4 regions of the Alkalihalobacterium sp. TH-98 genome follow, and region 2 is predicted to be linked to each of the others. Evidence: riboswitches for the same ligand, from Rfam matches in the RefSeq annotation. Region 2 holds a riboswitch; each other region holds the start of a gene.
The links. Region 2 has a riboswitch for cobalamin ahead of AC2VNP_RS10340 (acetyl-CoA hydrolase/transferase family protein). Riboswitches for the same ligand answer to the same signal wherever they lie in the genome.
Positions count from the first base shown of each region.

Region 1: it holds a riboswitch for cobalamin, as region 2 does, so the genes downstream of both, AC2VNP_RS03535 (ABC transporter substrate-binding protein) here and AC2VNP_RS10340 (acetyl-CoA hydrolase/transferase family protein) in region 2, are expected to answer to the same signal.
Region 3: it holds a riboswitch for cobalamin, as region 2 does, so the genes downstream of both, cobJ (precorrin-3B C(17)-methyltransferase) here and AC2VNP_RS10340 (acetyl-CoA hydrolase/transferase family protein) in region 2, are expected to answer to the same signal.
Region 4: it holds a riboswitch for cobalamin, as region 2 does, so the genes downstream of both, metE (5-methyltetrahydropteroyltriglutamate--homocysteine S-methyltransferase) here and AC2VNP_RS10340 (acetyl-CoA hydrolase/transferase family protein) in region 2, are expected to answer to the same signal.

Region 1 is NZ_JBYCKM010000009.1:65,361-71,826, reverse strand. Features, by position in the region: gene AC2VNP_RS03555 (response regulator transcription factor) at 1-570, shown strand, start outside; gene AC2VNP_RS03550 (ATP-binding protein) at 570-2,348, shown strand; gene AC2VNP_RS03545 (hypothetical protein) at 2,473-3,453, shown strand; partial or broken gene AC2VNP_RS03540 (flavodoxin) at 3,477-3,933, shown strand; cobalamin riboswitch at 3,993-4,170, shown strand; gene AC2VNP_RS03535 (ABC transporter substrate-binding protein) at 4,408-5,397, shown strand; gene AC2VNP_RS03530 (FecCD family ABC transporter permease) at 5,381-6,415, shown strand; gene AC2VNP_RS03525 (heme ABC transporter ATP-binding protein) at 6,440-6,466, shown strand, end outside.
Region 2 is NZ_JBYCKM010000026.1:168,799-175,264, forward strand. Features, by position in the region: gene AC2VNP_RS10315 (hypothetical protein) at 1-120, opposite strand, end outside; gene AC2VNP_RS10320 (YwaF family protein) at 173-898, opposite strand; gene AC2VNP_RS10325 (hypothetical protein) at 1,041-1,238, opposite strand; gene AC2VNP_RS10330 (DUF6612 family protein) at 1,406-3,121, shown strand; gene AC2VNP_RS10335 (hypothetical protein) at 3,229-3,423, opposite strand; gene AC2VNP_RS10340 (acetyl-CoA hydrolase/transferase family protein) at 3,441-4,721, opposite strand; cobalamin riboswitch at 4,877-5,060, opposite strand; gene AC2VNP_RS10345 (beta/alpha barrel domain-containing protein) at 5,362-6,466, shown strand, end outside.
Region 3 is NZ_JBYCKM010000009.1:243,843-250,308, forward strand. Features, by position in the region: gene AC2VNP_RS04445 (cobalt-precorrin-5B (C(1))-methyltransferase) at 1-702, opposite strand, end outside; gene AC2VNP_RS04450 (precorrin-8X methylmutase) at 706-1,356, opposite strand; gene cobK (precorrin-6A reductase) at 1,357-2,127, opposite strand; gene AC2VNP_RS04460 (sirohydrochlorin chelatase) at 2,135-3,025, opposite strand; gene cobJ (precorrin-3B C(17)-methyltransferase) at 3,058-4,671, opposite strand; cobalamin riboswitch at 4,862-5,037, opposite strand; gene bioB (biotin synthase BioB) at 5,332-6,333, opposite strand.
Region 4 is NZ_JBYCKM010000020.1:400-5,474, forward strand. Features, by position in the region: gene AC2VNP_RS07785 (transposase) at 396-1,313, opposite strand; cobalamin riboswitch at 1,951-2,131, shown strand; partial or broken gene metE (5-methyltetrahydropteroyltriglutamate--homocysteine S-methyltransferase) at 2,309-4,408, shown strand; gene AC2VNP_RS07795 (acyl-CoA thioesterase) at 4,498-4,965, shown strand.

The sequences.
Region 1 (6,466 bases), on a different contig from region 2:
GATTTAATTTTGCTTGATATTATGATGCCTGGTATAGATGGAATTGAAGTTTGTGAGGAGTTACGTAAAACGAAAGCAACACCAATTATTATGCTTACAGCAAAAGGTGAAGAGGCAAACCGTGTACAAGGCTTTGAAGTGGGAACTGATGACTATATTGTTAAACCTTTCAGTCCGCGTGAAGTTGTTTTACGAGTGAAAGCTCTGTTACGTCGATCTTCTTCAACTAAATTCTTGCAAACAAATACAGGGTCAAAAGATATTCTTGTTTTCCCGCATTTAACGATTGATAATGATGCACACCGTGTAACAGTAGAAGGTACAGAAATTAACTTAACGCCTAAAGAGTATGAATTACTTCATTATTTAGCATTATCCCCTGATAAAGTATTCTCTCGGGAACAATTATTAAAAGATGTGTGGAATTACGACTTCTTCGGTGATCTAAGAACAGTAGATACTCATGTGAAACGATTACGTGAAAAGTTAAATCGAGTGTCTCCAGATGCTGCGAGTATGATCTCAACGGTCTGGGGCGTTGGTTATAAATTCGAGGCAGTGAAAGGGTAATGCTTTGGCGGAGTGTTGTAGGTAAGCTTTGGTTTACGATCCTGCTATTAGTATCTGTTTTATTGTCTATATTAATGGTCATGCTTCTTCAATACTTCGAGAAATTTCATGTTATTGAAGCTGAATCTCAGCTTATGAATCATGCAAAGATGGTAGCAACGATTATTGAAGAATATGAAAATGAAGAAACCGCACTATCAACAATATCAAAAATCGCAGAGTCATATGAGACAAAAGTAGTCATTATTCAAGGTGATGATTACTGGTATTCTTCTAATGATACAGTCAATGTTGATTTACCTATTGTGACTTTTTTTGAAGATCCTATTCTTTCACAAGTTTTTGAACAGGGTGAACAAGTTGTTAGTCAAGGTGACTTCCCTTTTTATGAAAATGGTGTAGAAGTTCATACAGAAGTCATGATCGTCGGGCGTCCTATTCAAATGTTAGACATGCCAGGTGCTGTATTCTTGTATCAATCTCTATCTGCTTTAGAAGAAACAACCGGTGAAACGAAAAGAATCATTTACTTTTCTGCAGGTATTGCCATAGTATTAACGACGATTTTTGCGTTTTTCTTATCGTCAAGAATAACAGCACCTCTTCGTAAAATGAGACAAGCATCGATGGAAGTTGCTGAGGGTAAATTTGATACAAAAGTACCGATTTTAACAAATGACGAAATTGGCCAACTAGCAATAGCCTTTAATCGAATGGGGCGCGAGTTAAATCGCAATTTAATGGCTTTAAGTCAAGAAAAAGAACAATTATCTAGAATTTTAAGCAGTATGGCCGATGGCGTTATTACAATTGACCGTAAAGGGAAGATTGTTGTTACGAATCCGCCAGCTGAACGTTTCTTGCAAGCTTGGTATTACGATCAAGGTTTAGACGGTAAAGCCGATGATTTACCAAAAGCGATTAAAAAGTTATTCCAGCAAGTTGTAGCAATTGAAAAAGAACAAGCAATGGAAATGGATATACAAGGCAGGAGTTGGGCCATTATCCTTTCCCCACTCTACGATAAAACGTTCGTGCGCGGTGCAGTCGCAGTAATTCGTGATATCACTGAAGAAAGAAGATTAGATAAGCTTCGCAAGGACTTTATTGCCAATGTATCTCATGAGCTTAGAACTCCTATTTCTATGTTACAAGGATATAGTGAAGCAATTATTGATGACATTGCTCAGACCGATGAAGAGAAAAAGGAAATTGCTCAAATTATTTATGATGAATCGCTCAGGATGGGCCGACTCGTCAATGAACTACTAGACTTAGCTCGGATGGAAGCAGGCCATATTGAGTTACAGCTTCAAGTTGTCAATGTAATAGAGCTATCCGAAAAGATTAATCGCAAGTTTCAAGGGTTAGCGAAAGAACAAGGTATTACTTTAACGGCTCATATCGACGAGAACCTCACACCTGCGCATCTTGATCCTGACCGTATAGAACAAGTGTTAACTAACTTGATCCATAATGCAATCCGCCATACAGATAAAGGTGGCACTGTTCAATTAAAAGTTCAACAACTTGAAAATTACTTACGGTACGATATTGAAGATAGTGGTTCAGGAATACCTGAAGAAGATTTACCTTTCGTTTTTGAAAGGTTTTACAAAGCTGATAAAGCAAGAACTCGTGGCCGCTCAGGTACTGGACTTGGTCTCGCCATCGCTAGAAATATTGTTGAAGCACATGGCGGTGAAATCTCGGTTCATAGTAAAATTAATGAAGGTACAACATTTACATTTCAAATTCCTCGAAAAATAGAAGATTAAATGGAATAGCAACGAATAATCTTGTTTCATAAGAAACAAAATTCAGCAAAAGAGAAGTCAAAATGACTTCTCTTTTTTTACATATCACTATTGACAATGAAAATCATTTTCAATTATTATAATAATGAAAATGATTTTCATTATTAATACCGTTGGGGAATTACTAGTGAACATGATGAAAACTACAGTCCGTGGAGCTACTGCTGTTTGTAAAGTTGAAAATGGAGAATACATAGTTGCAGTCGGAAGAAAAGGCATCTTTCGTATGAAAGGACATCAGTTAACAAGTCAATTTTCATTTCCTTTTCGAATAGTAAAGCTCATTAATGGTGGTTCACTTCTATATGGAGTTGGTGAAAGAGGAGTTTTTATTAGGAGCAGTGATGGTGGGTTAACATGGAGTCATAAGTTTTTACCGACTTCGGCAACTATTTGGAGCGTAGTTGCAAGCTCTAAAGGCCTTGTCATTACTCATGGAAACAATTCCATATATTTTTCTAATGACTACGGAGCGACATGGAGCTCTATTTCTCCCTTTGAGAAATTAAGAGAAAATTCACCAGCTATTCGTTCATTATGTTTATCAGGACATTCCTTATTCATCGGTACGAAAATTCATCGAAAATATGGAGGGATTTGGAGATTAGATCTAAATAGTTTAAGGCTGTATTGGATTAAGAAGGAAAATGATTTCATGTTTTCTAGTTTAATGGTTTATGAAAGTCAGCTCATTGCTGCTGGAGGGTCGTGTAGTGGGTCTAAAGGTAGAATTGAAACTTGTTATCTTTCAAATCGCCATAATGAATACTTTTGGAATGCTTTAAATCAAATTGAAAGCCAAACGAGCTTTTTAGATGTTACAGAAGACGCTGGATTTATATTTGTAACATCTTCCCAAGACAAAGAGGGTATTGCGACCATTTCCCAAATCCACTTAGAACATAATATTATTGTTCCGTGTAATACCGTCAAAGGTCATGGATGGCGAATTGCAAATAATAAACAAGAGTATGTTATAGCAGGTCATTATGAGTTGAAGCATTCAATGCAAACTTATGAGTTAACTGAAACGAAAAACAGTAACAGTGAATTAGTCTTACATTAATAGTTTGAAAGGGGAATGTTAAAATGAGTGAGGTTTTACTTGTTTATGCTAGTATGTCAGGAAATACAGAAGCGATTGTCGATTTAATTGAAGAAGGATTGCAAAAGGAAAATATGAACGTAACGAAATTAGATGTTGTTGATTTGTGACCCTGACCAATTAAATGCATTTGATGCAGTAATTTTAGGTGCTTATACATGGGGAGACGGCGAACTTCCAGATGAATTTTTAGACTTGTATGATGAAATGGCTGGGCTGGATTTTACAGATAAACAATTTGCTGTCTTTGGTTCTGGGGATACAGCATATGAAATATTTTGTGGTGCTGTTGACTTACTAGAAGCGATCATTGAGGAAAGAAAAGGTCAAATTGTACAGGCGGGACTTAAAATAGAATTAGGCCCTGATGGTGAAGAAGAAACGTGCAAAGATTTTGGTAGAGAGTTTGCAAAAAAAGTTAAGTTAAAAACAAATGTTTAAGTTTATATAGACGAATTATCGAATATTTTGTATAATTAAGTCGTATCTCAATGAATTGAATAAGTGTTTAACTTTAAGGTCACTCATATGAGTGTGAATAGGGAAGTTGGTGAAATTCCAACACGGTCGCGCCACTGTAAGTACGAATACTCTTTAATAAACCACTGTCTTTATGATGGGAAGGTAAAGGGGCATCATTGTACAAGTCAGGAGACCTGCCTTAGAGTATTGTGTAACCTTCGCGGAAAAGGTAAGCAGTGTGATATGATCTGACATTTGGAAAAGAGTATCCTTTTCTAATGAGAATGACACATAATGGAATGTTTTTAGCATCCAAGTGTTACTAGGTGATCTATTAAACTGAAACCGAAGCTCTCCTTTGAAGGAGAGCTTATTTTTTTTACATAATATCCTATCTGCAATTTCTTTCATTGAATACACAAAGACATACAAACTTAAAAGGGGTTGGAGAAAATGAAAAAATGGTATATGTGGTTGGTTGCTGCATTACTGACTGTTGGGTTATTAACAGGATGTGGCACAGATAACCAAGAAGAGCCGCAAACAGAACAAGCACCGACGGAAGATACAGAAGAGCAAACGACTGGTAGTGGAGAAGCAGGGGCTTTTCCGATAACAATTACTGATGCATTTGAAAACGAGGTAACTATAGAGGAAGAGCCTGAACGAATTGTTTCTTTAATACCTAGTATTACAGAAACTGTCTTTTCAGTTGGTGCAGGAGACAAATTAGTCGGGAGAACGGATTGGTGTAATTTTCCTGAAGAGGTAACAGAAATCGAAACAGTAGGTGGAATGGATTTCGATGTGGAAAAAGTTATTTCCCTTCAACCAGATGTGGTTCTAGCTCATGCTTCAGGAGCACATAGTTCAGCAGATGGCTTAGATCAGTTAAGAAACTCTGAGATAAAGGTTGTTATTATAAATGACGCGAAGCAACTTGAAGATGTGTATAAAAGTATTAGCATGATTGGTGAAGTAACAGGTCAATCTGAAGAAGCAACTACTGTTATTGAAGATATGCAAAATAAAATAACTGAATTAACAACAAAAGCAGAAGAAATTTCAGAAGAAGATCGTAAAAATGTATGGGTTGAGGTTTCACCTGATTTATATACACCTGGTAAAGATACATTCTTAAATGAGCTACTCCAATTATTAAATGCAACAAATGTTGCAGGCGATCAAGAAGGATGGCCTCAATTTACAGAAGAGGATGTAGTAAGTCAAAACCCGGATGTAATAATTACAACATATGGCTATTATATTGAAAATCCAAGTGAAGAAGTAAAAAGTAGATCAGCTTGGAAAGATGTAAATGCAGTGGTTAATGATCGAATTTATGATGTAGAAAATGATACGGTAACACGTTCGGGTCCTCGCCTTGCGGAAGGAATGGAACAACTTGCAAAATTTATTTACCCAGATGTCTTTGAAGACTAATATACTATTAGGCTACATTGTATGCCTAGCATTTTTATTTATTTCTGTAGTAGTAGGGATAGCGGTAGGTAGTGTTCAGATCCCTTTTCTTGAAGTGATTACAATTATAGGAAAAGAGTGGGTGGGTCTACCTTTAGCTAGAGAAATTGATGTGATGTATGTAAACATTGTGATGGAAATCCGCTTTCCACGCGTTTTATTAGCCATGTTTGTTGGAGGTGCCCTTGCATTAGCAGGGGCTGCTTTCCAAGGTTTTTTAAAAAATCCATTAGCTGATCCTTATACACTCGGAGTATCCTCAGGTTCGGCAGTCGGTGCCGTGGCAGTTATGTTTTTTGGTATTGCTATCCCTTTTCTAGGGCCCTATACATTACCCGTAATAAGTATCGGTGCGGGATTTTTTACATTATTTCTAGTGATATTTTTTGCACGGGCTCTTAATCGTTCGATGGCTGCACACACCGTTATATTAGTAGGTATTATCCTTAGTTCCTTTTTAGGATCATTTATTTCTCTAATGATTGCTTTAACAGGTGAAGAATTAAGACAAATCATTGGTTGGTTAATGGGAAGTGTCTCGATGAGAGGTTGGAGCTATGTTTATTTAATTGCTCCGTTTTTCTTCGCAGGATTTTTAATTTTACTTTTTAATGCTAAAGAATTAAATGCATTAGCTTTTGGAGAAGAAACAGCTAAGCATCTCGGTGTAAATATTCAAGCTCGTAAAATAATGATTTTATTTGGAGCGGCTTTGTTAACTGGATCAGCTGTAGCAGTATCTGGGGCAATTGGTTTTGTCGGTTTAGTCATTCCTCACTTAACAAGGTTAATTTGGGGGCCGGATCATCGTCATCTCTTACCGCTGTCTGTTTTAATCGGTGGAGGTTTTCTTGTGCTTACAGATTTAGTTGCTCGTACATTAATTGCGCCAACCGAATTGCCTATTGGAGTCATAACGGCTCTCGTTGGCGGCCCAGTATTTGCAATCATCTTAATTCGACAACGTCATAGATTATAATCTGTATGGATGGGAGTGAACACGATGTTACAAGTGAATGACATTTGCGGT
Region 2 (6,466 bases):
CAGCTTGGCAGTTGGGTCACCGTGCTCATCGTAGCACCATTCATCATTAAGAAGGTGTTCGTACTCTAACTCAAATAGTGCGATTAAAAAGGTAGATATTTGTTCAATAATCTTATTCAAGTTGAAAACCTCCTCTAAAATATTCTTATTAATTTGTACAAAAAATCTCAATTTATACATGAGGAGTTGATGATTGTAATTTTCTTTTCAGGAAAAAAGGTAAGTAAAGGAGAGTAAACATGAAAATGACGATCACTTCAAGAGATAGGATATACCAAGGGTACGGACCGAGCCAATCAAGGATGCTAGGGTTATCGGGTTTTCTCGCTAAAAACATATAATTAGCACCTGTCCAATAATTTACCCAAAAAGCAATAAATGCAATGCTGTTTAGAAAAATGAATGATTTAACGGCCGATTTCCATGTGACAGTAAATTTTTGTACCCAAATCATGTAGAGAATAGCAAGAATAATGGCAATGTGAGCAATAAAAAAATGTAAAAATCGATAGTGTGGAAATGTGTAAAACAATTCTGGTGTGATTAATGCTTGCAAGGCACCTCCAATACCAAAAAAATAAAGGACTTCAAAGATACGATAAGAACAGGTAATGAGCATGATGGAACTTAAATAAATGCTAATTGTACAAAGTTGCAGTGGTAAATTGAAACGGATATCCCACAAGCCAACAGCAATACTCCAAAAAATAATACTAAGTTCGGAAAGGACAAGTACAGCGAGTATCCCCCACCGCACATGAGACATGTAACTCTTACGTCGATGAACAAACATCCAAACGATAGACAGTGCAAATAATAGTAATGAGGCTGCGTGGGCAGGAGATAAAAATACCGTTCCCTTCATATACGCTGAAGGCTCAAAAAACTCCACGATCATGAAGCATACCACCTAGTTATAGAATATTCAGCAGAGGGTACCACGTACCTTCAGTCATTTAAAGTACTAATAGTTTAATGTTTTAGTGTATAAACGGTGCCAGGTACCTTTCTAAAGGTACCTGGCACCGTTCGGTTTTGGTTTATTGGCTGGATGAGTTTTGTTTGGTTTTTTTCTTTTGACGTTCTTCTTGTTCTTCGAGTTTTATGTCTTCTAGTGGTGGTTCATCAATTGGCATAATCATCTGGTCTCGCTTTAACTGCTCGTCCCAATCTTCCTTAAACGCATGGGATCTTTTGTTTCGTTTTTGGAGTTCTAGTTCTTTTTGTTTATTTTTCATCACTTATCCCTCCTTATTCATCTGTACCCGTGAAAAATTTGTAGTAAACATTGGATTTTGTGGTATTATTGAAATCTAAAAGAGGATTTCTATAGAGTTTTATCTAAATTGAATTATACGGATTAGCCGTAAAAATAAGAGTGACGAGGACTTTGAAAGGGGAATACATGCGTTTTAATCATTTATTTATAGCTGCTTTGCTACTGAGTGTCTTAGCATTCGTTGTTGCCTGTGAGGAAGATAGCGAGCAGTTAACACGAGAAGAAATTTTACAACATTCGATTGAGGTAATGAAGAAAATTGAAACTTATTCCTTTGAAATGGATGCCATTACGAATGAAGCAGATATGGGGACGTTAATCTCTTACTTAAGTGGAACAGCAAAAGTTCAGCCACCCGAAGCTCATATCGAACGGTCATCGAAAATATCAGGAACGACAATGAAGTCAGAAGTCTATATCACAGGTGGAGAAACGTACTTTTTAATGGATGAGGAAAGTGACCTGTGGATTAATGTATCACCTAAAATCCATGCGCTTGAGCCAGTAGAAGAAATTGAACTTATATTAAAAAATATCGATTTATTCCATTTTACAGAAGATAATAATGGCTACCGTTTTTCTATTTCCACTAATGAAGAGGAAATGTTATCTTTATGGAAGGGACTGTTTCCATTTTACTATGTGATGGATGACCCGCTCTTTCATACGATGATCCATTCGATTCGAACAGAAAATGGTCCTACTTCATTTACTTATGAAATGATCATCGATAAAGAAACGTTTCATCGGACGTCGGCAATGCTGGAATATACCTTTAATTTGAGTATACTCGATGTGGATGCTGAAAATGATGAAGTTAAAAATAAGATGATAGAAACATTGTATATTTCTTATAATGCATTAAACGAAACAGATGAGGTAACGGTACCTCAAACGGTGATTGAAAATGCAAAAACGTACGGGGATATATTTTTAGGTGATCGTGACCTGTTAGAAGAGCAAACTGGATTTCTTACGGGAGAAAAAGGAAATAGCGATGGAAATCACTTAAATGGATCGTATTTTGCAACCGATGGCGAAGCTGTTTATTATTCCAACTGGATGCAAGAAAGTGGAATTTATAAATGGACAGATGGACAAGAAGAAAAGGAACTTATTTCTGATGTACTAGCTAAAGATTTAAATGTAATGGGAAATTGGCTGTATTATTCAGATGAAAGAGACCGCTTCAACGTATATCGGATGAAAATAGACGGAACAGAAGTAGAAAAAGTATCAGATGACTATGCGATAGATTTACGTGTAATGGATGGTTGGATCTTTTATAAAGCTAATAATCCATTAAATAATAAACAATCTCTCTATATGGTTTCTGAGGACGGTGTAAAGATTCAACTGATCGATGATCTTTTCCGATATAGCATTTACGAGGATCAAGTCATTTATCAAACAGAACCAAAAGGTATCCTTTATGTCGTTGGGGTTGATGAACTAGGGCAGACACATCCTCCAAGAGTGATTGATTATCCGGTCAGAACGTTCATAGTGGAAGACGATTGGATTTATTTTGAGAGCGCATTAGATGGTGCTAAACTATATCGTGTTCAACTCGACGGAACAAATACAAAACTATTATCGACGTATGAAAGCCAAGGGTTTAATGTGGCCGGAGATATTTTATATTTTACAAATGTTACAGAAGATCATAGTTTATATAAAATTGATTTAAACACGTTAGAAGCTGAAATGCTCGATGAACGTGGATCACATATTCATATTATTAACGATCAAATTTATTACTCTAAACATATAAGTGCATTGCAGCTTGGCTGGTTCCAGATGAATCTTGATGGAACAAATATGGAGCGTGCCCCGTTTTAACTTATAAGAAGTAGTGATTTACTTAAAAATGAACGAACACTCAAAAAAGCGACAAAGGAATCAGTCTCCTTACGTCGCTTTTTTACCTCTTTATAAGGTTAATACACTCAGTTAGCAAACTTCCAATGTTCAACGGCTTGTTTAAATGCCGCGTCTAGTGAGTCGATCTGAAGGTTAAGCTCTTCATTCTCCTTAAGATCGTTTTTCAAACTTTCATAGCTTTCTAGCAATGTATTGAAGTTGGGGTTCGTTACGAGAACGCCTAGTAAATGATTTAAATAATATTCTGTATAGTTTTCCACGATATAACCCTCCTTGTTTAAAGAAATCCCATACGCTGAGCGGTAAAAGTAAGTTCCTCACGAAATCTAGGGTGGGAGATGTTAATTAATGCCCTTGTACGTTCTGAAATGGTTTTGTTTCTTAGGTGGGCCACACCGAATTCCGTAACGATAAAGTCTACATCGTTTTTAGAGGTTGTCACGACAGATTTATCATGAAGATAAGGAACAATCTTTGAGATCTTTTCGTCTTTAGTTGTCGAGTGTAAACAAATAATTCCACGGCCATCCCTACATAGTGTCACACCTTTTCCAAAATCAGATTGACCGCCAGATGAAGAATAATAAGTTCCTTTCACCACTTCTGAATTACATTGCCCTAAAAAATCGACTTCAACAGTACCGTTAATCGTTACAAACTGTTCAAATTGAGCAATTTGCTTAATACTGTTCGACTCATTAACCGGGATCATACATAGGGCAGGGTTTTCATGCATGAACTGGTAGAGTCTCTTGCTGCCAAAAGCAAAGGTTGCCGTTGAAATTCCTTTGTAAAAAGGTTTATTTTGATTTGTTATTGCGCCACTTTCGTATAAATCTACTAAACTATCAGGGAACATTTCGGTATAAACACCTAAGTGTCTAAAGTCCTTCAAGTGCTCCATTACGGCATTTGGTATGGACCCAAAACCTATTTGGATTGTATCTCCATCTTTAATTAAGTTAGCAATATTTCGTCCGATCGCTTTATCTTTTTCAGAAATGACCGGTTTCCCAGTTTCAGCTAACGGTGAGGTGTGTTCTACAATGGCTTTAACTTGGGATATGTGAATTTGATTTTTACCATACGTTCTTGGCATATTGTCATTCACTTCAACGATAATTGCTTTCGCATGGTTGACCAATGCTGCTGTGTAATCACAGTTTGTACCTAAGGAAAAATAACCTTCGTTATCAATCGGTGACACTTGAGCGATAATGATTGGATTTTTGACTCTTGTTTTTAACATCTTTGGCAAGTTCGAAAAGTGGTTAGGTAAAAGATCAATCATCTTTTTAGTATAAGCTTCCCGTTCATGTGAATTTAAAAACATGGATACAATTTTGAGTTTTTCTTTTGCTAAAGGTACGACTTTTCGTAGAGAGAGCATTTGATATAGTGTATTATTATCTAGGCCTTCAAATTCCATTAGTGCTTCTATTAAAGCTGGCGGTTCCCCTACAGCGATCGGTGCTATGATCTCATCACCTGGTTCAATTAATTGAACGGCTTTGTTTGCACTCATTACTTTTTCTTGATAGGTTGATAGCATTAACATTCGGCATTCGCTCCTTATATGTTATCTTTTATGTACGTAAATAAAAAAACACACTCCCATATGTCAATGAGAATGTGTATGTTTTAGGTCGAATCCATTGCTATCACAATTAAAGCTTCCATCCAAAACACCTCCCCATCCTCGTGGGTAAATAACAGTGTTGCTCTTTAATGGCAGGTCTCCTGGCTTCGATTCAACACATGCTTACATCCTTCCCATCTTAATGACAGTGGACTAATTTGTACGCATGCTCATCGTTACAGTGGCGGGACCGCATCGGATTTGCACCGACTTCCCTTTTAAACTTGTTTAACAAGTACCATAAAGCACAATATTCTGTTGTTGGGTTTCATTATAACACTACGTTTTCAGAAAAAACAATCAGTAATTTTTTGATGGTTTATAAAAATTGAGTAAACCTGTTTTAGATAATATATAAGAATACTAGTTATATCGTGTATAATTTGGTAAAGGTCCATATTTGGATTGTATGGAAGTAAATGCACCTTCAATAGCAGTAGCAGAAAGCGTTGGTTTCGAGCTACATTATTAATATACCGTTTATGAATTTCCACTTACATAGAAGTAATTGAGCTTGCTGCTTTTAAAAAGAGCTACCTTAAAGAAAGGAGGGAGAGTAATGCCTGATTGGTCCTACCATGTCCTTTTTAAGCCGTTACTGTCTAGACTATCACCTTATCATTCGAGAGAGTTTATCCATAGGGGAATGAACCGAATATCGTCAATCCCCGGTGGACCTCATTTGATCAATTTCCTCGGAAGAGAAGAGTCCTCGCCACTACTGATGAAAGAAGTAGACGGGAATCTACTAAGTAACTCGATCGGTTTCGCTGGAAAAGTAGACCCGTTACTATCTGGAACGAAGGCGTTTACGAATTTGGGATTTGGATTTATTGAAATTGGACCGGTAACAAAAGAGCCTTATTTAAAAGGTGAATTTCCAGTTATTCATGAAAAAGCTAACTATATAGAATTTACCCAACATTACGAATCTATTGGTTTAGAAAAGACGTTGGTGAAGTTAAAAAACTTGCAACGAAAACAACCTGTTTTTATTCGAATAGCTGATAGTGAAGATAACCAACCTGCGATCATGAATGCGTTAGAAGATCAGGTAGATGCATTTATTCTAGAGTTCAACCCAAGTGTTCCAATTACGTCCTATTCAACGAAAAAACCGATTTACATAGCAATCAAATCCAATCAACTAAATGATGAAACGTTCCATTTAATCAAGGAACAGTTCAACGGGATCGTATTAGATGAACAGCCACACAAAGACGATCAGTACAATTTAACGGAGCATTTAAAAGCGATCCAATATTTAACAAATCATAATTTTAATAAAACAATCATTACCGTTGGCGGGGTGACTGAGCCTGGGGATGCTTTGACTTTACTTCATGAAAATGTAGATTTAATCATGCTCTCTGGCGGGTATGTTTTATCAGGACCAGGTCTGCCGAAACGTATTAAAGAAGCGCAACTTTCAGAAATGGAAAACATTAAAACGTCGCATCAAGGGTGGCTGTGGTATTTTTTATTTGGATTATCGATTATGATAGGTGGGCTTATTACACTATTCATTAGCATGTCGGCAATTATTCTTCCGTATGATGAATATTTTTTAGAAATGGACCGAGGAACGATTTATGCGTTTAATGAGCGGATTCTATATTTTATGGCACACGATCGAATGACTCTCGCCGGAACGATGATCTCAG
Region 3 (6,466 bases), on a different contig from region 2:
AGCTTCTTCTTTAGCTTCAGGATGAGTTTCAATGGCAAACTTCTCACTTCTACCACCTGTTGTTAAAAATAAGTGATCACATCCGTTAGTAACTGCTACTTGAATCGCCTGAGCAATACTCGCTTTAAATGCTGAAGTTGAAAAAGGTACAACCGTCCCTCTCGTACCTAATATTGAAATTCCTCCAATAATACCTAACCTGCCGTTTAATGTTTTCTTCGCAATTTCTTCTCCATCCGGTACGGAAATGATAATACTTACACCCTTTACGAGAGAAAATTTCTCTAATACGTCTATAGCAGCCTCAATGATCATTTTTCGTGGAATAGGATTGATGGCAGCTTCACCGACCGCTACTGGTAAACCAGGCTTTGTTACCCTTCCGACACCTACACCTCCGTCTAGATGGATACCTTCATCCAGACTTAATTGAACGGTCGCGATAATTTGTGCTCCATGAGTTGCGTCAGGATCATCCCCACCGTCCTTAATGATTGTTGCGCTAGCTTCACGTTCATTAAATCTTACATTTTCCATGTTGAAAGTTACCACTTCACCAACAGGTAAACGAATGGACACTTGTCTCACTTCTTTTTGCAAGAGGAGTGAAAGTAAGGCGGCTTTTGTTGCTGCCGTCGCATTAGCACCAGTTGTATATCCATGCCGCATATCCTTCGGGTCTTTTTCAACTTTCTTCTTCATGTTCTACCCCTGCTTTTCAGCCATAAGTGATAATGCATTTAATGCAGCAACAGTAACTGGGCTTCCTCCTTTACGTCCCATGTTTGTAATAAATGGGATATCTAATTTAGCCAGTTCTTCTTTTGATTCAGCAGCTGATACAAAGCCAACTGGCATCCCTATAACAAGTCCTGGTCGGGCCTCACCGTTCTTTACTAAACGAATTAATTCTAGTAATGCAGTAGGTGCATTACCAATCGCAAAAATTCCACCTTCAGCTTCTTTAATAGCTTTCCGAATAGAAATAATTGCCCGCGTTGTATTCAGACGTTTTGCTTCTTTCATAACATCTGGATCAGAGATATACACATGAACACTCCCACCGAACTTTTCAATTCTAGGTTTACTAATCCCGACTTGAACCATTTGTACATCAGCGACCACTTTTTTTCCCGATCGAATTGCTTTAATTCCTGCTTCTACTGCGTCTCTATGAAATACAACACTACGTCCTAACTCAAAATCAGCAGACGCATGTATAATGCGCTGAACAACTGGATATTGTTCTTCTGTAAAATGGTGTACACCCAACTCGTCAGTGATCATTTGAAAACTCAATCCTTCAATTTCTTGTGGTTGTACGGTTAACGGCTTAAATTCTGTTTGAAAATCCATTTATAGCACCTCAATTTTTTGATTTATCGTTTCTAAAACATCGTAATAAGTCCTGCAAACAATACCGTAGTCTAATTCAGGTCTTGAAATCATTACAATCGGTATATTTAGTTCTTTAGCAGCTTCAACTTTTTCGTCCACAGAACCGACCTTACCACTTTCTTTCGTAATCATAAGCGTTACATTATATTGCTTAAACAGTGCAATGTTTAGCTCCTTAGAAAAAGGACCTTGAATGGCTACAATATTTTTTTGTTCAACACCTAATTCCGCGCATTTTTCCATGTTATCTTTACGTGGAAGCATCCTTGCAATTAATCGAATCCCATCAACATTCAATAATTGCTCTGTAAAAATTCGAAGTGTTTTACTTCCAGTTGTAAGCATAACCGTCCCCTTTTTCTCTTTGGCAAGCAGTGCTGCTTCTTTATAAGAAGAAACATGCGTAATCTGTCCAGTACGACCCTGATACTCTTCCCTTTCATAGCGTATATAAGGTACTTGTGAGATACGACTCGCTTCAACTGCATTTTTTGATGCTTCTTCCGCAAATGGATGAGAAGCATCGACGATCATTTGTAGTCCTCTTTGTTCAATGAATGCCTCCATTTCTTCAGCGGTTAGTCTTCCAACAACGGTTTCAATATTCGCTTCACGAAGAGAAATAGCCGCATTATCTGTTACGACCGAAGCAATGATGTCATGACCTGCGTCTCTAAGTGTTATCGCCAATTCTCTTGCATCACTTGTCCCAGCTATTACATAAATCATCTTCATCCTACCTTTGAACTTCATGCTGATGGTTGTGATGATGAGTATGCCCATGATGATCATGGTGGTCATGGTCGTGGTGATGATGTATATCCATATGTTCCATTGCATGTATGCGGTACGAACAAACATCACAATTGAGTTTTGCTTTACCTTGCAGTGCTTCTTGTGCCCTTTCAACAAAGATCGTTTTCAGAATAGGATGGAAACCGAAAAATTCAGTCATCGAAAAATGTAATTCTGGATACTCAACTTGAAAGGTTTGAAGCTTTTCAGACATTCGGTCCATTAATATCCCTGTAAAGAAAAAGTAAGGAATAATATAAATGTTCTTGACTCCTAGCTTTATTGATCTGGCAACACCTTCTTCAACTGTAGGTGAAGTTACACCAATAAATGACAGTTCGACATTAACCATATCTAATTTTTCAGAAAGCAATCTACCTATCTTGTATAGCTCACTATTCGCATCTGCATCACTGCTGCCGCGGCCGACTAATAAAATACCGACATCTTCTTTTCCTTTCTCGTTAGAAAAGCCAACATCAAGTAGACGCGATTGTAAAATATCAAACACTTTATCATGAACACCGATTGGTCTACCATAATTAAATTCGACATGAGGATACATGGCTTTTGCTTCATCAATTTCAACCGGGATATGTATTTTCGCATGCCCCGCTGAAAAAAACATCATTGGAACGAGGCCAACTTTCGTTGCTCCTTGGTCCACACATCGTTTTATCCCTTCACGTATTGTTGGAGTGGAAAACTCTAAAAAGCAAGTTTCAACGATTGGATACGGTATCTCCCCTTTCATTGACTCAACAAATTGAAGAAGTTGTTCATTACCTTCCCGCTTTTTTGTACCGTGACCGATAAATAAAATTGCATTCATTGCGTTTCCTCCTTTTTATTTAGCAACGTCTATTAATCCCCACAAGCCATATCTACTACCACTTGCTCGGGAACTTCTTTGTAATAAAATCCTTCAACAACTTGTACTCGTTTAAAAAACTTATGGAAGCGCTCATTTGGTAACCCTCGATTTTTGTAATCTTCTACTATGTTAACAACAAGGTCGACAAGCTTTCCTCCTTCTAATCCTTCAGCAACAAGCTGTCCGACATGAGCATTTCTACCTGTTGTTTTAGCTCCTAAAAATAAATCAAAACCTTTCTTACGATATATGATCCCTATATCATTTGTTGGTGCACTATAGCACGCCATTCCACAGCCGTTAAATCCAATATTTATTTGCTTTGGTACAGACATTCCGCCGATTAGTTGTTGAAGTTGTTCTACTTGTGGAATCGAGTCTGCTTTTTCACCGTCACAAAAATCACATGCCTTTATGTTGACCACATCACCTGTTGGAAGAAGTAGAAAGCCTGTATTCTCCAAACTTTCCGTTATTTTATTTGGATTGGATGTCTTAACTGAAACTTTGATTAAGTGATCTGGTGTATACTCAAGTGTTGCTCCCTCTCCTACCGTTTCTACCAATGCTGTCAATTGTTGCGGTGTTATTTTTTTATTCGCAATCCCAGGTGAAACTGCAAATTCAAAAATGTCTTCCTGTTGAAACTCGTTTCCTTTTTGTCGGCTGTTTTCTAGTGGTTTTGTTTTAATATCCAGTTTTGAAAGCGCCTCTTCTGCTAGAATGCGCGGACTGAGCGGTCTGTCAGCTATCAGTCTTTCATCTTCTACTCCCCCATGAAGTGCCCAAGGTTCTGCTTCTTTTTTTAGCCGTTCATGTGGTTTAAGTTGTTGTTCAGTCTCATTCAATGTGTATTTTCGTTGATACCCTCTTGGCGTAATCATTTTTCCTTCATAGATGAACGTAGAATTATTTCCGATAATAACCGTGGTTAACATCCCTATTTCATGGTCCAACATATGTTCTAAATCAGTAATAACAATTTGTTCTCTTTCTCGATAAGCACTTTTCACCAATCCAACTGGTGTATCTGGTGAACGATACTTTAATAAAATCTTTTGTGTCTCGACAATTTGTCTTGTTCTTTTCCCGCTTCGTGGATTGTATAACGCGATTACGAAATCAGCTTCAGCAGCAGCATCCACTCGCTTTTTTATTAATTCCCACGGCGTTAAATGATCGCTTAAACTAATCGTACATGCATCATGCATAATTGGTGCTCCTAATAGCGATCCACAGGAATTGATAGCCGAAATGCCAGGTATAATTTCTACCTCAACACCCCCTTCTTCCTTCCAGCCTTTTTGAATGAGAACTTCATACACAAGGCCAGCCATACCATAAACACCTGAGTCTCCACTAGAAATGACAGCTACTTTTTTTCCTGTTTCCGCTTGGCGAACAGCTTCTTGTGCTCGACTCACTTCTTCTGTCATACCTGTGCGTACAATTTCTTGATTTGTAATTAACGGACGAATTAAATCAACGTATGTACTATAACCGATGATGGAATCGGCTTCTAAAATGGCTTCTTTCGCTCTAAAGGTCATATGCTGTTCACTACCAGGTCCAAATCCGATAATTAGTAGCTTACCTCGCTGCATCTACTTCCTCTCCTTTAATGGTTGATTTATTTTATAAAGCAATACACCAATACACCAAATAAAAAAGCACCCCTAACCATAGAGTAATGGTTAGAGATGCTCATAACTTCCGCCCAAATAAAATAATTCGCATGAATAATTAAATTCAGAAAATCCGCTCTCTAACACCTCCCTATCTCCCGTAGGTCAGACAGTGTTGTTAGAAAAGGCAGGTCTCCTGGCTCATGGTTAGTGCAATCTATTCCTTCCCATTCATAGAACAGTGGTTTAATAGACTACAACCAAATTACAGTGGCGGGACCGCGTCGGACTTTCACCGAACTTCCCTTTTAAAGATCTTAATAGCATTCTACTAGAATTGTTTACAAATTCATGTAATGAACACGAACACTGTTAAAATCTTTACCCTTTCCCAACATATGTGATTGTATTAAAAGATTAATGGAAAAGATAAAGGTTTGTCAATCTATTTTTAAAATTATCTAAATATGTCGAGTTCAATAAGGAGGACAAAAAGAGCCGAGAAAATCGAGAAAGCGTAGCCTCCGAGCACCGGAACGTATAGTGTAAATACGTGAGGAGCGTAGGAGCAAGCTGACGAAGAGTTTCGACAGCTATTTTTCCCGGACTTTTTGAAAATCCTCTAAAATTGTCGATTGATTATAGAGCACACTCTTCTATTTCAAAGCCTAAATCTTCGATAATATTATGGTCTTCTGTAACTGCTTGGCCTTTCGTAGTTAAATAATCACCTACGAATATAGAGTTTGCAGCAAATAACGCTAACGGTTGCAATGTACGAAGGTTTACTTCTCTTCCTCCAGAAACCCGAATTTCTTTTGAAGGGTTTATGAAACGCATCAAGGCTAGTACTTTTAGTGATTTCATCGGTTTCGTCCGTTTGTAGTTTTCTAGTGGAGTTCCTGGAATCGCATGTAAAAAGTTCACTGGGATGGAGTCAGCATCAATTTCTCGTAATGAATACGCAATCTCAACAATTTGCTCATCTGTCTCACCCATCCCAATAATACAGCCAGAACAAGGAGACATACCTGCCGCCTTCACTTCTTCAACCGTATTTACACGATCATCATAAGAGTGAGTTGAAGTGATGTTTGTATGATTGTCCTTATGTGTATTAAGGTTATGGTTATAACGATGAACCCCTGCTTCTTTTAACTTTTTAGCTTTTTCATCGCTTAAAATTCCTAGGCATGCACAGATTTTCAGGGGCATTGTCGCCGTAATTTCACTAACCGCATCAATAACTTGATCAACTTCTTTTTCAGTAGGACCTCGCCCGCTCGCAACAATACAATATGTACCAGCTTTTCTGTTCATAGCTTCTTTGGCACCTGCGATTAGAGTCTCTTTATCTAGTAACGAATACTTTTCAACAGGTGCTGTTGAAACGATCGATTGTGAGCAGTAACCGCAGTCTTCGGGACATAACCCACTTTTTGCATTAAAAATCATATTTAGTTTTACTTTTTTTCCGTAATAGTGTTTTCTTACACGAAAAGCGGCTTGCATAATCGGTAAAACCTCATCATCATCTGCTTGAAGAATACTTAATCCCTCTTCAATGGTTAGTAATTCGCCATTTAACGCTTTATCTGCATACTGTTCCCAAATACTTTTTGTTGATGTTGTTGTCGTCATTTTCTCCCAACCTTTCGTCAACTATCTTTTAATATAAGTTAACATTAAATAGTGAGGTTGACAAGAATTATTTACCATATTATTAGGCAGTGAAAAGGTCCAATTACCCCATTAAGACAAGTTTTTTGATGTT
Region 4 (5,075 bases), on a different contig from region 2:
TTTGCACTTTAAGATGAGGTTATAGGGACAAAAGAGATTTAATTCCTTGATGGAGGCTAAAAAAATTATTCTTTTTTGCTTCCTTGAAGCACGCATCGGCATGGTGGCACATGCCGATGATGTAACTTCGAATATTCCAATGTCTTGAACTACGTCCTCTTGAATCCTCTAAACGATAATCAACCTTTTGTCGTTTGATACAACGCTCGACCCCAGTACGTAAAGCATAACGCTTATACCATTCCTTACTATCACGCTTGACTCTAGGGAAAAAGACGAGGGTTATCCTTTGTCGATGTATAAAAAGTCCGTCCATAAGCAGATTCTGAACAAGGTGTTGGACATTTCCATTTTCCAACTGCGGCTGGACAGCGCCATTTAAGGCGATATCGTTTCTAATCCACTCCCCAATCGAGCATTTTTCGGCCGATAGGGCAGACCGGGACGCCGTCTAAGTTAATGTCCATTTCATTGTAGATGAACTGTTTCGAACGCCTCGGATTGAGGTCAATGATGGCAGAAACATCATGGTGCTCTAACATATCATAGATGGGATAAGCATCCAAAGCTGAGTCTAGGATGACTTCTCCAATTGTCCAATCTGGATACCAATGCTTCAGTTCATGGAAGGTACTCACAAACAAGACGGAGTCATGTTTACTGGCCCGATGGAGCCTTGGGTAGATGGGTAAATCATAAAGACTATCCGAAGCAGCTACCATGAAAAGACTTCTACCATAATAGTATTTTTCACGAGAACTATCCCAGCCGTAATCGGCATCAGGGTCTGAAAATTGTCGTTGACATTGGCATTTCCAGTTGCCGTGTTTACGGCAGTCACAAAGGAACTTACCATAAGGTCGACCTCCTGTTACTACGGGAGATCCATCAGCCATAATGCTTAGTGAATTCGTGTTTCCTAATAAACCTTTTGATGCGTACTGATAGACGAACAAGGATTGAAAAAGGATTTGAAGTTGATCATGTGCATTAGGCGTGTATCGAACTTTCTTGTTTCGTAAGGCACGTTTCACGCGCTTCTGAACAACGTTAGGTTTTTTCAGTTCAAGTTTCTGATTCTTTTTCCCTTTCTTTCTTGGCTTCTTTAGCTTTCGTTTCTTCTTTTGAGATAGATGTGGAGTTGAAGCTAGCAAAAGGCGGTTGGAAAAGTCATAAAAGGTTCCGACTCCAGGAATATCGTCTGGAGAAAAACCACTAAGAATAGCAAAAATGGGAGTTGTTTTTAAGGTGAACACCCATTGGTCTACACTTGTGATCTTTTGATGATGCATAAGCATTAAACTGCGAAGCATATCAAAAGGATTACGAGGTTTCCTTCCTCTGGGATTGAGGATAGAGATGTTTTAGAAGAGTGCCAGCATCGGTAAGATCAACCAAAGAACACCAAGCGATAGGAGTAAAAATCCTTTAAAAATGTTTTGTCATTGAATTGTAAATCTAGCTGTTCAACTACAAAATTAAGATAAGAATCATGTGTACGAATCTTAGTAAGCATATAGTTCCCCCATTTTAAGTGATGAAAAAACCCTCACTTAATTGTTTAGGGAACGAATGTTCGTCAAGAGGAAAGTTTGTTCGCACTCCTGTTTTGGGGTGAAGCAATAAAAAATCCCTAGTCGAAAGACTAAAGCTGGTACGGAAAATTTATTTCCGAGAAGCTATTTATAATTATAGGGGGTACATTTTTACGCGAGTTCAATATTTACGCGTTTCAGTATCATCATTCTATCAAAACACATGTTGAGGCCGTCGCGTTGATAGAGTTGAAATAGTTAGGTATCAATGGCGTTATTCAATTTAGATAAGAATTGAGGTGTGGTTTATGGTTCTCGCCGCCGTCATTTCTAAAGCTTGACATTCAAACAAAAAATTATTTTTTCAGGAAATTATATACTTGGAAAAATGAATATGATATAGTTAGTAAAAATTAAATATAGTGTAAGAGTTGGTGCCAAACCACGGTTTGGCTTAAAAGGGAAGAACGGTGAAATTCCGTCGCTGTCCCGCAACTGTATGTCGGAGTGAATCACAAATACCACTGTCTTGTGACGGGAAGGTGTGAGGAGCGTTGATGATAAGCCAGGAGACCTGCCTATCTCTAGTACACACCAAATACCTACGTGGAAATAGGTGGTGACATTCAATTTGTACGACAAACTAGTTAAGAGCAATGCTGATTAAGCATTCTTTATTAAGCATCCCTTTAACTTGATTGTATAGCCATTTTCTATTTAGGAGATGGTTTTTTTGCGTTTTATAATATGTAAATTTACCAGGAGGATTGAATATGAATTTAATCAGTACGGCTGTTGGTTACCCATATATAGGTGAGAAACGTGAATGGAAACGCATTTTAGAGTCATTTTGGAAGGGTATAAAATCAGAGGAACAATTTGTTTTAGAAATGAAAGAAATTCGTTTAAATAATTTGAAGCGCCAGCAATCTCTTGGGATAGAATTACTAACTGTAGGAGATTTTACATTTTATGATCGTATGCTTGACCTAGCGGCAATGTTTGGCTTAGTACCAAACCGGTATAACTGGCGAGGCGATGAGGTAGATCTAGCAACCTATTACGCAATGGCGCGTGGATCACAAAGTGTTGTAGCTTGTGAAATGACAAAATGGTTTAACACAAACTACCACTATATGCGGAAGTTTTACAGCAACTTGTTGATGCAGGTGCTAATTGGATTCAAGTTGAAGAACCAGCATTAGTACTTTCCTTAACAAAAGATGAAGTAAAACTAGTACATCAAATTTACAAACAATTGGAAGAAATTGTACCTAACGTTCAAATTATGCTACAAACTTATTTTGAAGGACTGTCAGAGTATGAAGAATTATCAAAATTACCAGTTGCAGGGATTGGTCTAGATTTCATCCATGGTGCTGAAGAAAACATGACCGCACTTCGAAAACATGGCTTTCCACAAGATAAAGTATTGGGAATTGGGATTATAAACGGCCGTGATATATGGCGGGCCAGTTTAGCAGAAAAAGCAACTAATACCCAAGCCATTTTATCCTTAAGTGGTGTAAAAGAAGCATGGATTCAGTCTTCATGCAGTTTACAACATGTACCAGTAACAACACAGTCTGAAAAAAAGCTGGACCCTACTCTTACCAATGCCTTGTCATTTGCTGATGAAAAAATTAAGGAGTTAACTCATATCACATCCTATATTCGTGATAGAGAATGGTCGGGGAAAAAAAAGTGTGTCGGAAATTATGCTAGCTACAGATGCTTTAGCTCAACATGATGATCGAAATAATGTACGTGTAAAAGAGCTTGTAGCACAAGTGAGGCCAGAGCATTTTTGTCGTCCAATGAGATATAAGGAACGTCAATCATTGCAGCAAGAAACGATGAAGTTACCAGATTACCCAACAACAACAATCGGAAGCTTTCCCCAATCAGATCAAGTAAAACGTACACGTACAGCATGGCGTAATCAAGAAATTACAGATTCAGCTTATAAAGAGTTTGTGAGAAGTGAAACAGCTCGCTGGATTCAAATTCAAGAACAAATTGGACTTGATGTTTTAGTCCACGGTGAATTTGAACGTACAGATATGGTCGAATTTTTTGGTGAGAAGCTAGAAGGCTTTGCCTTTACAGACTACGCATGGGTCGTATCCTATGGTTCACGTTGTGTAAAACCTCCAATTATCTATGGTGATGTCGAGTGGACTAAACCGATGACAGTTAAAGAGATAAAAGAAGCACAACAATTAACTTCTAAGTATGTCAAAGCAATGTTAACGGGCCCTGTGACAATATTAAACTGGTCTTTTGTTCGTGATGATATTTCTCGTAAACAAGTAGCTTATCAAATTGCTTTGGCCATTAGAAAAGAGGTAGATGCTCTTGAAGAAGCAGGACTCTCTATCATTCAAGTAGATGAACTGGCCTTACGAGAAGGGTTACCGTTACGTAAAGAAAATTGGAATGAATATATAAATTGGGCTGTAAAAGCATTTAAGTTAGCGACTTCAAGTGTGAAAAATGAAACACAAATTCATACACATATGTGCTATTGCGAGTTCAATGATTTTATTTAGCCAATAGGTGCTCTTAATGCAGATGTAATTTCAATTGAAACATCAAGAAGTCATGGTGAATTCATACAATCTCTAAAACAAAATCCATATGAACTTGGGATTGGGTTAGGTGTCTACGATATTCACAGCCCGCGTGTCCCAAGTGTTGAAGAAATTAGTACGATCCTAGAAGAGAGCTTAGAAGTTATTTCTAAAGAACAGTTTTGGGTGAATCCTGATTGTGGTTTAAAAACACGTCGTGAAGAAGAAACAATTGCATCGTTAAAAAATATGGTCGAAGCCACTAGGAAGCTACGAAGCGTTCAAGAACAACCTGTTTAATAAAATTTATGAAGCATTTTAGCCCACTTGGTTTAAAATGCTTCTATTAAATTAAATTTCGCTGTTATTAATACATTGGAGTGATTTTAATGAAAACAACCTTATTGACTGATGTATCAAGGACCGTCCAAACAAAGTTAGTCCTGCCTGCTGATACAAATCATCTAGAGACTATTTTTGGAGGGACCGTTTTATCGCAAATAGATGAAATAGCTGCTATTGCTGCGATGAAACACAGCAAGCATGTTGTCGTAACGGCATCCATTGATCGGGTGAATTTTGTTTCTTCTGCAAAGGTAGGAGATATTTTATATTTAGAGGCTGTTGTAGTCTCAACAGGAAGAACATCGATGGAAATTTACGTAAAAGTTGAATGTGAAGATTTACAAACGGGAGAGCGAACAATTACCACTACCTCATTCTTAACAATGGTTGCAATTAATGAACGAGGTGTTCCAGTACCAGTCCCAGGTGTGGTCCCTGTTACAGAAGAGGAAAAAGAGTTATATAACCATGCACAAGAACGGAAGAAACAACGTATAAACTCAATTCTATAACTAAATCATAGAACCAATATGAGATTGACTATAACATGATATATTTATAAAAAAGATTGAAATTTGCTAGACTTTCTTTTACTATATACAATATATAGTGTTTTTTTGTT